2 regions of the Acetanaerobacterium sp. MSJ-12 genome follow, and region 1 is predicted to be linked to the other one. Evidence: predicted binding sites of a transcription regulator. Region 1 holds the regulator's gene; the other holds the start of a gene.

What was found. The regulator Rex, encoded in region 1, represses fermentation and respiration genes when NADH is low (regulators of the CRP and FNR family bind a similar motif). The targets are predictions, from matches to a motif close to ATTGTTAANNNNTTAACAAT.
Region 2: adhE (bifunctional acetaldehyde-CoA/alcohol dehydrogenase) is a predicted target of Rex. The motif match lies at 1,820-1,839, and genes of this name have one in related genera.

The regions. Positions count from the first base shown of each region.
Region 1 covers NZ_JAHLPK010000003.1:104,302-110,046, forward strand. Annotated here, with positions in the region: gene KQI11_RS04190 (M20 family metallopeptidase) at 1-687, opposite strand, end outside; gene KQI11_RS04195 (flavodoxin family protein) at 845-1,393, shown strand; gene pap (polyphosphate:AMP phosphotransferase) at 1,454-2,947, opposite strand; gene deoD (purine-nucleoside phosphorylase) at 3,219-3,929, shown strand; gene KQI11_RS04210 (redox-sensing transcriptional repressor Rex) at 4,004-4,660, opposite strand; gene KQI11_RS04215 (isocitrate/isopropylmalate family dehydrogenase) at 4,676-5,745, opposite strand, start outside.
Region 2 covers NZ_JAHLPK010000003.1:217,771-223,515, reverse strand. Annotated here, with positions in the region: gene hslO (Hsp33 family molecular chaperone HslO) at 1-209, shown strand, start outside; tRNA gene KQI11_RS04775 (tRNA-Asp) at 307-383, shown strand; tRNA gene KQI11_RS04770 (tRNA-Phe) at 390-465, shown strand; tRNA gene KQI11_RS04765 (tRNA-Gly) at 471-546, shown strand; tRNA gene KQI11_RS04760 (tRNA-Cys) at 624-697, shown strand; gene KQI11_RS04755 (N-acetylmuramoyl-L-alanine amidase) at 817-1,548, shown strand; gene adhE (bifunctional acetaldehyde-CoA/alcohol dehydrogenase) at 1,924-4,536, shown strand; gene KQI11_RS04745 (phosphotransferase family protein) at 4,588-5,343, shown strand; gene radA (DNA repair protein RadA) at 5,478-5,745, shown strand, end outside.

The DNA of each region.
Region 1 (5,745 bases):
CTCGGGGATGATGTGCTCGCGCAAAAACTGCACCCCGATGTTCATCAGCTCCACCGCGTCCAGGGCGCTGCGGCCCAGGTGGGGGCAGGCGGCGGCGTGGGCGCTGACCCCGTAGTAGCGGTAGCAGATCTGGTAATTTGCCAGGGAGCTTGCGCTGTTGGCGGCGTTGGTGTCGCCGGGGTGCCAGGTCAGGGCGCAGTCCAACTCGTCAAAGACCCCGTCCCGGGCCATGAAGGCCTTGCCGGAGCCGCCCTCCTCCCCTGGGCAGCCGTAGTAGACGACGGTGCCGGGGAGGTGGTTTTCGGCCAGGTAGGCCTTGACGGCCGAGGCGGCGGCCAGGGAGCCGACCCCCAGCAGGTTGTGCCCGCAGCCGTGCCCGGGCGCGCCCTCGCACAGGGGGGTCTTTGCAAAGGTGTCGGGCTGCTGGCTGAGGCCGGAGAGGGCGTCGAATTCCCCCAGAAAGCCGATGACCGGCTTTCCCTCGCCCCAGCGGCCGAGAAAGGCGGTCTCGATGCCGGCGACCCCTCGCTCGACGGCGAACCCCTCCTCCTCCAGCGCCCGGCAGAGGACCTCGGCGGACCGGCGCTCCTGAAAGGCGGTTTCGGGGCAGTCCCAGACGGCGTCGCTCCAGGCGGCCAGGCGCTGGGCCATCCCGTCGATATGGGAACAGAGTGCGGATTTGTCCATGGTGGTGTTCCTCCTTCTCTCTTTCGATCACCTCCATTATAGCACCAACGGCGGGCCCCGGGGGGAGGAGAGGCCGCCAAAAATGGCCGGGGAGATATGGCGAACTTGCCAAGGCCCCCCGGCGGGAGTAAGATAGAGGGCAGGAGGTGTATTGTCTGTGAAGATTTTGCTTTTGACCGGCAGTCCCCACAGGAAGGGGACCACCGCCGCCCTGGCGTCTGCCTTTGACCGGGGCGCTGCCGAGGCGGGCCACCAGCTGACCCGCTTTGACACCGCTTTTATGAAGATCGCCCCCTGTCTGGGCTGCGACCACTGCCGCAAAAACGGGGGTCGCTGTGTCCACGGGGACGGGATGGAGGAGATCCTGCCCGCCCTTCTGGAGGCCGACCTGGTCGTCTTTGTGACCCCCCTCTACTACTTTGGGATGAGCGCCCAGCTGAAGGCGGTCGTCGACCGGTTTTACGCCGTCAACGCCGCCTTGCGGCAGAGCCCCAAAAAGGCGCTGCTGTTGGCCGCCAGCGGGGACGACGAGCCCGGGGTGATGGAGGCGCTGGTGCTGCACTACCAGGCGGTGCTTGGCTACCTGCACTGGGAGGACTGCGGCATGCTGCTCGCCCGGGGGATGTACACCCCTGAGGATTTGGCGGGCACCCCCTACCTGTCGCAGGCGGAGGAGATGGGCCGACGCCCCCTGGGGGAGCGGTAAGAGAAAAAAGAGAGCGCGCCGCACCGGCTGTTCTGCCGGGGACGGCGCGCTTTTTTTGCGCTATTTCAGCCGGTTTTCAATGGCGGTGATGAGGGTCTGCAGGGCCTTGATGCGGGCGAACTTCTTGTCGTTTGACTCCACCACCGTCCAGGGGGCAAAATCGGTGGAGGTGAACTGCAACATGTCGTTGACCGCCGCCTCGTGCTGGTCCCACTTCTCCCGGTTGCGCCAGTCCTCGTCGGTGATCTTCCAGCGCTTTTCGGGGGTGTTCTGCCGGTCCTCGAACCGGCGCAGCTGCTCGTCCTTGTCGATTTGCAGCCAGAACTTGACGATGACGGCGCCCCAGTCGGTGAGCTCCTTTTCAAACTCGCTGATTTCGTCGTAGGCCCGGGCCCAGTCGGCGGGGGTGCAGAAGCCCTCGACCCGCTCCACCATCACCCGCCCGTACCAGGTGCGGTCAAAGATGGTGATGTGCCCCCGCTTGGGCAGCCGGGTCCAGAACCGCCAGAGGAAGTGGCGGCCCAGCTCCTCCTTGGAGGGGGCGGCGATGGGGACCACCTCGTACCCGCGGGGGTCGAGGGCGGCGGCAACCCGCTTGATGTTGCCCCCCTTGCCGGCCGCGTCCCACCCCTCGTAGGCGACGATGACCGGGATCTGCTCCTTGTAGAGGAGCCCGTGCAGCTTTTTCAGCTTGGCTTGGCACTTCTTCAATTCTTCTTTATAGGTGGTGGGCTCCAGGGTGCGGTTGAGGTCGATGTCGCAGAGTTTTGGGGTCTCCACCAATGGAAAGCGACTGGCGGGGATGCCGCCCTGGTAGGCGGCGGCCTGTGCGTCCCGCTCCGGCCGCTGGGCGATGGCCCGACCGATCTCCTTGACCAGGGTCTGGTAGATGTCCGCCATGGCCACGTCGCGGTCCTCGCTGGCGATCACATGCCAGGGGGCGCAGGAGGTGTCGGTCTGCTCCAACATCTGGTCGTAGATTTGGTAGAGGTCGTCGTAGCGGCGGTTCCTCTTCCAGTCGGTCTTGGTGACACGCCAGCGGGTGGCCTTGCTCTCCTCTAGGGCGGAGAGCCGCTTTTTCTGCTCCTTCTGGCTGATGTGCAGGAAAAACTTGATGATCAGGTAGCCGTTGTCGGTGAGGGTGCGCTCGAAGTGGTTGATCTCCTCGATGCGGCGGGTCAGCTCTTTTTTGGGGAGGGCGTTTTCCAGCTGGGCAGTGGACACCTCTTGGTACCAGCTGCGGTCGAAGATGGAGAACTCCCCGGCGATGGGGATTTTCTGCCAGAACCGCCAGAGGAAGGGGTGGCGGGCCTCGGTCTCGTCCGGGTCGACGGTGGAGTAGACCTTGAAGCCCCGGGGGTCCAGGTTGAGGATGACGTCGGAAATCTTGCTGCCCTTGCCGGCGGCGCTCCACCCCTCAAAGAGGATGATGACCGGCACCTTGGCCTCCTTCATCTGCTGTTGCAGGGCGGAGAGGCGGGGCTTGAGCTGCCCCGCAATGGCCTTGTACTCCTCCTTCATCATGATCTTTTTTAGGTTGACCTTTTCCAGCATGACGGCACCTCCTGGTCGTTTGAAAAAGCGAATAATATTTTTTTGTATATTTGCTATATTTTAGCACTTTTGCCCCTTGGATACAAGGGGAAAGGAGAGGGTGGCCCCTTTTCTGCCGCGACGGCAGAGGGAGAGGGGAATATACACAAATTTCCCGGCGAAAATGCACGGGAACGCCAAATCGCGGCAAGGCGGATTGCCACCGGCAAAAAAGAACGGTATCATGGAAAAAAGCGCCGTGAGGCGCAGTCGAAAGGGGTTGTCTGTTGACATGAGCATGCACATTGCCGCAAAGGCGGGGGAGATCGCCCCCAACATCCTCCTCCCCGGGGACCCGATGCGGGCCAAGCACATTGCCGAGACCTATTTGGAGGACGCCGTCTGCTTCAACGAGATCCGGGGGATGTACGGCTACACCGGCACCTACAAGGGGCAGCGGGTGTCAGTCATGGGGACCGGCATGGGGATCCCCTCCATCCTCATCTACGCGACCGAGCTGGCCCGGGACTACGGCTGCAAAAAGATGATCCGCCTGGGGACCGCCGGCGCCTATTCCGAGAAGCTGAAGGCCCTGGATCTGGTCCTCTCCCAGGCGACCAGCACCACCTCCGCCCTCAACGACCACATCTTCCCCGGCCACTACGCCCCCTGCGCCGACTTTGAGCTGCTGGACAAGTGCTACCACATCGCCCGGGAGAGGGGACTGCCGGTTTACGTGGGCAACACCATCTGCAACGACCACCTCTACATCGACAACAAGGAGGAGTACAAGAAGGTCTGGGCCGACTACGGGGTCATCGCCTCGGAGATGGAGGGGGCGGGCCTTTACACCGTGGCCGCCCGCTACGGGGCCAAGGCCCTCACCGTCATGTCCATCGTCGAGACCTCCTTCAAGCCGGGGGCCAAGGGCGTTTCGGCAGAGGACAAGGAGAAAAACCTCAAGGACATGATCTTGCTGGCGCTGGACACCGCCATCGACTGACGGCAAAGAAAAAACAGGTGCGAACGGATCCGCACCTGTTTTTTTGCGCCCTGCCGGCGGGGGAGGGAAGGGGCTTATTTTTCCCCCTCGTCCTCCTCCGGCCTGTTGTGGGTCACCTGGTAGCAGAGGGTCAGCAGGCTGTCCCCCAGATGGACGTTTTCCACCACCACGTCGCTGTGGTCGACCCGCAGGTCGTAGTGGCTGAAGTTCCAAAACCCGGTGATGCCCAGATCCACCAGTTGGGGGGCCACCTTGGGGGCCGCCGTCTTGGGGATACAGAGGATAGCGATGGTGGGGTGGTTTTCCCGGCAGAAGGTTTCCAGCTCGCCGGTGGAGCGCACCGGCAGGCCGGCGATGATCTCGCCGGTCTTTTGGGGGTCGGAGTCGAAGATCCCCGCCAGGCGAAAGCCCCGCTTCTCAAAGTTCATGTGGGCGGCGATGGCGCTGCCCAGGTTGCCCGCGCCGATGAGGATGGTGTCGTGCATGGTGTCCACGCCGATGATCCGCCCGATTTCCCGGTGGAGCTGTTCGATGTTGTAGCCGTAGCCCTGCTGGCCGAAGCCCCCAAAACAGTTGAGGTCCTGGCGGATCTGCGAGGCGGTGAGGTTCATCTTCTGGGACAGCTCCTTGGAGGAGATGCGCCCCACCCCGTTTTGCAGCAGGTCCCCCAAAAAGCGGTAGTAGCGGGGGAGCCGCCGGATGACAGACAGGGAAACGCCGTTCTTTTTCACAAAAACACCCCGTTTTTACAGCGACTGGATGGTGTCCATCACGTAGTTGCCGAATTCTTCGCAGGTGCAGCCGGTATCGCGGCCGGTGCAGTGCATCTTCTTCTCTTCAAACATGCAGATGTCCAGCGCCCGCTCCAACTTGTCCGCCTCGGCCTGGTAGCCGATGTGGGAGAGCAGCAGGACGGCGGCCCGCAGCATGGAACAGGGGTCGGCGTAGATGTCCCGCCCCTCCTTCACCATCCGGGGGGCGGAGCCGTGAATGGCCTCGAACATGGCGTAACGCTTGCCCAGGTTGGCGCTGCCGGCGGTGCCGACGCCACCCTGGAACTCGGCCGCCTCGTCGGTGATGATGTCGCCGTAGAGGTTGGGGAGGACGAAGACACGGAAGTCGCGGCGGCGCTTTTCGTCCACCAGCTTGGCGGTCATGATGTCGATGTACCAGTCGTCGGTGGCGATCTCAGGGTACTCCTGGGCCACCTTCTGGCAGATCTCCAAAAACTTGCCGTCGGTGGTCTTGATGACATTTGCCTTGGTGACGATAGAGACCCGGCCCTTGCCGTTTTTGCGGGCGTAGTCGTAAGCCAGCCGGGCGATGCGCTCGGTGCCCTGGGTGGTGGTGACGGTGAAGTCCACCGCCAGGTCCTCGTCCACATTGACCCCCAGCGAGCCCAGGGTGTAGGCGCCCTCGGTGTTTTCGCGGAAGAAGGTCCAGTCGATGCCCTGTTCGGGCACCTTCACCGGGCGGACGTTGGCAAAGAGGTCGAGCTCTTTGCGCATGGCCACGTTGGCGCTTTCGATGTTGGGCCAGGGGTCGCCCTTGCGGGGGGTGGTGGTGGGCCCCTTGAGGATGACGTGGCAGGCCTTGAGTTCGGCCAGCACGTCGTCGGGGATGGCCTTGTTCTGGGCCACCCGGTTCTCGATGGTCAGCCCGTCGATCTCTTTAAAGACCACCCGGCCGGCCTTCACCTGGTCTTGCAGCAGGTAGGAGATGACCCGCTGGGCCTCGTGGGTGATGCGGGGGCCGATGCCGTCGCCGCCGCAGACGCCGATCACGATCTGGTCGAGACCGCTGTAATCGACAAAGT
Region 2 (5,745 bases), 110 kb from region 1:
CCAATATCCTGGACGAGTTCCCGGTGGAGTACCGCTGCAACTGCTCCCGCCAGCGGGTGGAGAAGGCGCTGCTCAGCCTGGGGAACGAGGAGCTGCAGGAAATGATCGACGAGGGGGAGCCGGTGGAGGTCTGCTGCCACTTCTGTGAAAGAAAATACAACTTCACCCAAGAAGAGCTAAAAAATTTGAAAAATCCTATTGACAGATAAACACATCTCCTGTATACTAATAAACGTTGTCGGACAAGAAACGGCAACCCTGAAAGAGGTCAAAAAGTTCCGCTTTTCTCTTTCAGTTGGTATACATGGCCCGGTAGTTCAGTTGGTTAGAACGCTAGCCTGTCACGCTAGAGGTCGAGGGTTCGAGCCCCTTCCGGGTCGCCAATGTGTGCCTCTGTAGCTCAGTCGGTAGAGCAGAGGACTGAAAATCCTCGTGTCATTGGTTCGATTCCGATCGGAGGCACCATTTCCGCGGGTTTAGCTCATCTGGTAGAGCGCCACCTTGCCAAGGTGGAGGTAGCGAGTTCGAGCCTCGTAACCCGCTCCACGAAAAAGGCGCTAAGAAATTAGCGCCTTCCGTTTTACAGAGCCGGTTATGCAGATATTTTGCATAACCGTGAATATGGCGCCATAGCCAAGCGGTAAGGCAGAGGTCTGCAAAACCTTTATCCCCAGTTCAATTCTGGGTGGCGCCTCCATATAAAAGAAAGCCCTGGATCTTTGGTTCAGGGCTTTCTTTTTGTTACCGCGGAAGGGGAGAAAAGGACGAGACATAACCCCTGCCAAAACTGCATACGTTTACCGAGAGGTGAAAAATATGCTGTTTGTCACAAAAAGGTGCAAGCCCCCCTATCTCCTACTGGGGATCTCGGTCCTGTTGGCCCTGGTCATCACCCTCTGCAACTTCACGACTTTTGCCATTGCCAGCGACGCCGACCTCAAAAAGAGCCCGGTCATCATCCTGGACGCGGGCCATGGCGGCTTTGATTCCGGTGCGACGTCGGGCTCGGTGGTGGAGAAGGACATCAACCTGCAAATTGCCCTCAAGCTGCGGGACACCCTTGCCTTTCAGGGATACACCGTCATCATGACCCGGGAGCAGGACACCTCCACCGAGAGCGAGGGGAAAAACCTCTCACAGCGCAAGAAGTCAGACATGCGAAATCGCCTCAAATTGATCAATGACCACCCCAACGCCATCTTCCTCTCCATCCATCAAAACTCCTACCAGAGCGCCAACAAGGGCTCCCAGGTATTTTACAACAAGAAAAACGCCGAGGGCGAGCTGTTGGCCAAGTGTATCCAACAGACCATTCGCGCCAACTTGCAGCCCGAGAGCCACCGGGAACACAAGCCCTCCGGCAAGGAGTACTTTCTGCTGGAAAACAGTACCACACCGGGGGTCCTCATCGAGTGCGGCTTCATCTCCAATTCAGAGGAGCTGGCAAAGCTCAAAGACAGCAGCTACCAGCAGCAGTTGGCCCTCTGCATTTATCAGGGACTCTGTGCCTACCTGGAGCAGTCCTCCCAGTGGCAGGAGTCCCGTTAAGAGACAGAAAACCGTGCCCTCGCACCCAATGGGGAGCGAGGGCACTTTTTGTGCGAAAGAGGGAGCGGGCAGGGGAGATGCTCAAACAAAAATAAGCATTATAATTTCTGCCTGAAAAGGCTTTTCTTATGCAATATGACAGGGTATAATAGGGGAGAAGTGAGATGGCAAATCAACGATTTTCTGTCGGAAAAGGGGGAAGGCCATCAATTTGATGATAAAATCTGCTCAAACAGAAAAAGAATTGTTGGGGAAATAGAAAGTGGTGGACATCGTTAAAAAATTATCAATTACCACTTGAAAAAAGCTCGTCATGCTATATACTTGGATATAGTAAGCAGAGCCACCCAACAACCGCATTGGAGGAAAATCAGTATGGCGAAGAAAAACGAAACCGCACCTGTCCTCATTGACAGCGTCGAGGCGCTGATCGCAAAGATGAAGGCAATGAGAGAGGCGCAGAAGGAATTTGCGACCTTTACTCAGGAACAAGTCGACAAGATTTTCTATGAAGCAGCTATGGCGGCCAACAAGCAGCGCATCCCGCTGGCCAAAATGGCGGTCGAAGAGACCGGCATGGGCGTTGTGGAAGACAAGGTCATCAAAAACCACTACGCCGCCGAATACATCTACAATGCCTACAAGGACACCAAGACCTGCGGCGTTGTCGAGGAAGACCCCGCCTTTGGCATTCAGAAGGTGGCCGAGCCCATCGGCCTGGTGGCTGCGGTCATCCCCACCACCAACCCCACCTCGACTGCCATCTTCAAGACCCTGATTTCCCTGAAGACCCGCAATGCCATCATCATCAGCCCCCACCCCCGCGCCAAGAACTGCACCATCGCCGCCGCCAAGGTGGTTCTGGAGGCAGCGGTCAAGGCCGGCGCCCCCGAGGGCATCATCGGCTGGATCGACGTCCCCTCGCTGGAGTTGACCAATGAGGTCATGCGCAGCGCCGACATCATCCTCGCCACCGGCGGCCCCGGCATGGTGAAGGCGGCCTACTCCTCCGGCAAACCCGCCCTGGGCGTGGGCGCCGGCAACACCCCCGTCATCATCGACGACACCGCCGATGTGCGGATGGCCGTCAACTCCATCATCCACTCCAAGACCTTTGACAACGGCATGATCTGCGCCTCCGAGCAGTCGGTCACCGTGCTGGACAAAGTCTACCAGCAGGCCAAGGACGAGTTCGCCTACCGCGGCTGCTACTTCCTGAAAAAAGACGAGATCGAGAAGGTCCGCAAGACCATCCTCATCAACGGCTCTCTCAACGCCAAGATCGTCGGTCAGTCGGCCTACACCATCGCCAAGCTGGCTGGGGTCAACGTGCCGGAGAGCACCAAGATCCTCATCGGCGAGGTCGAGTCGGTGGACATCTCCGAGGAGTTTGCCCACGAAAAACTCTCCCCGGTGCTGGCCATGTACCGCGCCAAGAGCTTTGACGAGGCCCTGCAGAAGGCCGCTCAGCTGGTCGCCGACGGCGGCTACGGCCACACTGCCTCCCTCTACGTGCACCCCGCCCAGAAGGAGAAGATCGCCAAGCACGCGGCTGCCATGAAGACCTGCCGCGTCCTCATCAACACCCCCTCCTCCCACGGCGGCATCGGCGACCTCTACAACTTCAAGCTGGCTCCCTCCCTGACCCTGGGCTGCGGCTCCTGGGGCGGCAACTCGGTTTCTGAAAACGTGGGCGTGAAACACCTGCTGAACATCAAAACCGTGGCCGAGAGGAGAGAGAATATGCTCTGGTTCAGAACCCCTGAAAAGGTCTACTTCAAGAAGGGCTGCATGCCGGTCGCTCTGGACGAGCTGGGCAAGGTCATGCACAAGAAGAAGGCCTTCATCGTCACCGATACCTTCCTGTACAAAAACGGCTATGTCCACCCCATCGAGGCCAAACTCGACGAAATGGGCATTCAGCACACCTGCTTCTTCGACGTGGCCCCCGATCCGACCCTGGGCTGCGCCAAGGCCGGCGCCAAGGCCATGGCCGATTTTGAGCCCGACACCATCATCGCCTTGGGCGGCGGTTCCGCCATGGATGCCGCCAAGATCATGTGGGTGATGTACGAGCATCCCGACGTGAACTTTGAGGATATGGCCATGGACTTCATGGACATCCGCAAGCGCGTTTACACCTTCCCGAAGATGGGGGAGAAGGCCTACTTTGTCGCCATCCCGACTTCTTCCGGCACCGGTTCCGAGGTGACCCCCTTCGCCATCATCACGGACGAGAACAGCGGCGTGAAATACCCCCTGGCCGACTACGAGCTGCTGCCGAACATGGCCATCGTCGACGTGGACAACATGATGACCCAGCCCAAGGGCCTGACCAGTGCCTCCGGCATCGACGTCATGACCCACGCCCTGGAAGCCTATGTCTCCATCATGGCCTCCGACTACACCGACGGTCTGGCCCTCAAAGCCATCAAGAGCGTCTTTGAGTACCTGCCCTCCGCCTACGAGAACGGCGCCAACGACCCCAAGGCCAGAGAGATGATGGCCAACGCCTCCTGCCTGGCCGGTATGGCCTTCGCCAACGCCTTCCTGGGCCTCAACCACTCCATGGCGCACAAACTGGGCGCCTTCCACCACCTGCCCCACGGCGTGGCCAACGCAGTCATCCTCACCGAGGTCATGCGCTTCAACGCCGTCGAAGTCCCCACCAAGATGGGCACCTTCTCCCAGTACGAGTACCCCCATGCCCTGGCCCGCTACGCCGAGATTGGCCGTTTTGTCGGCCTGAGTGGCAAAAACGACCAGGAGGTCTTCGACAAGCTCTGTGCCAAGCTGGAAGAGCTCAAAGAGGCCATCGGCATCAAGAAGACCATCAAGGACTACGGGGTCGACGAGAAGTACTTCCTGGACACCCTGGACGACATGGTGGAGCAGGCCTTTGACGACCAGTGCACCGGCGCCAACCCCCGCTATCCGCTCATGAAGGAGATCAAAGAGATCTACCTGAAGTGCTACTACGGCAAGTAAGCAAACGCGCCGTCTATTCGCCAATCCCCACCTGGAAGGAGTAAGTGAATCATGAAATTGGAAGAAAAGGATCTCATCGTAGCGCGCCCTTACAAAAAAGTCTATCTCTCCGGCGACAGCGTGGTCAAGGTCTTTGAGGAGTCCCATCCCAAGAAATACGTCTTCAACGAGGCGCTGAACCAGGCCATCGTCGAGGAGACCGGCCTGAACACTGCCAAGGTGCAGGAAGTTTCCCAGATCGACGGGAAATGGGCCCTGGTGTTGGAGCGCAAGCGCGGCAAGACCATGGAAGAGGTCATGGATGAGGACCCGGCCAACCTGGAAAAATACATGGATCAGTTTGTCTCCCTGCAGCTTGAGATGCACAGCAAACAGGCCCCCATGCTCAACAAGCTCAAAGACAAACTCAACCGCCAGATTAGCAGCCTGACCGCTATCAGCGCCACCACCCGGTACGAGCTGCACACCCGGCTGGACAGCATGCCCAAGCACGTGAAGGTCTGCCACGGCGACTTTATCCCCAGCAACGTCATCGTCGGCGAGGACGGCAGTCTGACCATCATCGACTGGGCCCATGCGACCCAGGGCAACGCCAGTGCCGACGCGGCCATGACCTACCTTCTGTTTGCCCTGAAAGACCAGAAGAAGGCCGACATGTACCTGCGCCTGTTCTGCGAGAAGAGCGATACTGCCCTGCAGTACGTGCAGCGCTGGCTGCCCATTGTGGCCGCTGCCCAGCTGACCAAGCACAACGACCTGGAGCAGGACTTCCTGATGCGCTGGATCGACGTGGTGGAGTACGAATAAGAATTCCTACTTCCCTAAATGAGAAAAGAGACCGCCTCGGCGGTCTCTTTTTGTATTTGCAGAAAGGGGAGAGAGCCCTTATAATAGGAACAGAGAGAAGGGGAGAGAGCCCCGTCCGATCTGGGAGGGTACAGATGAAATCGAGTGAGAAGATAGCCTTTACCTGCAGCGAATGCGGGGCGAGTTTCCCCCGGTGGAGCGGCCAGTGCCCCAGCTGCGGCAGCTGGAACACCTTGGAGGAGCACCTGGTGCGCGCCCCCGCCGCCGCAAAAGGGGGCGCTGTTGCCCCCAAGGCAGGCGCTCGCCAGTCCGACAGGGTGCCCACCGCCCTCAACCGCGTCAGCGAAGAGAGCGAAGCCCGCTTTTTGACCGGCATCGGCGAACTCGACCGGGTGCTGGGCG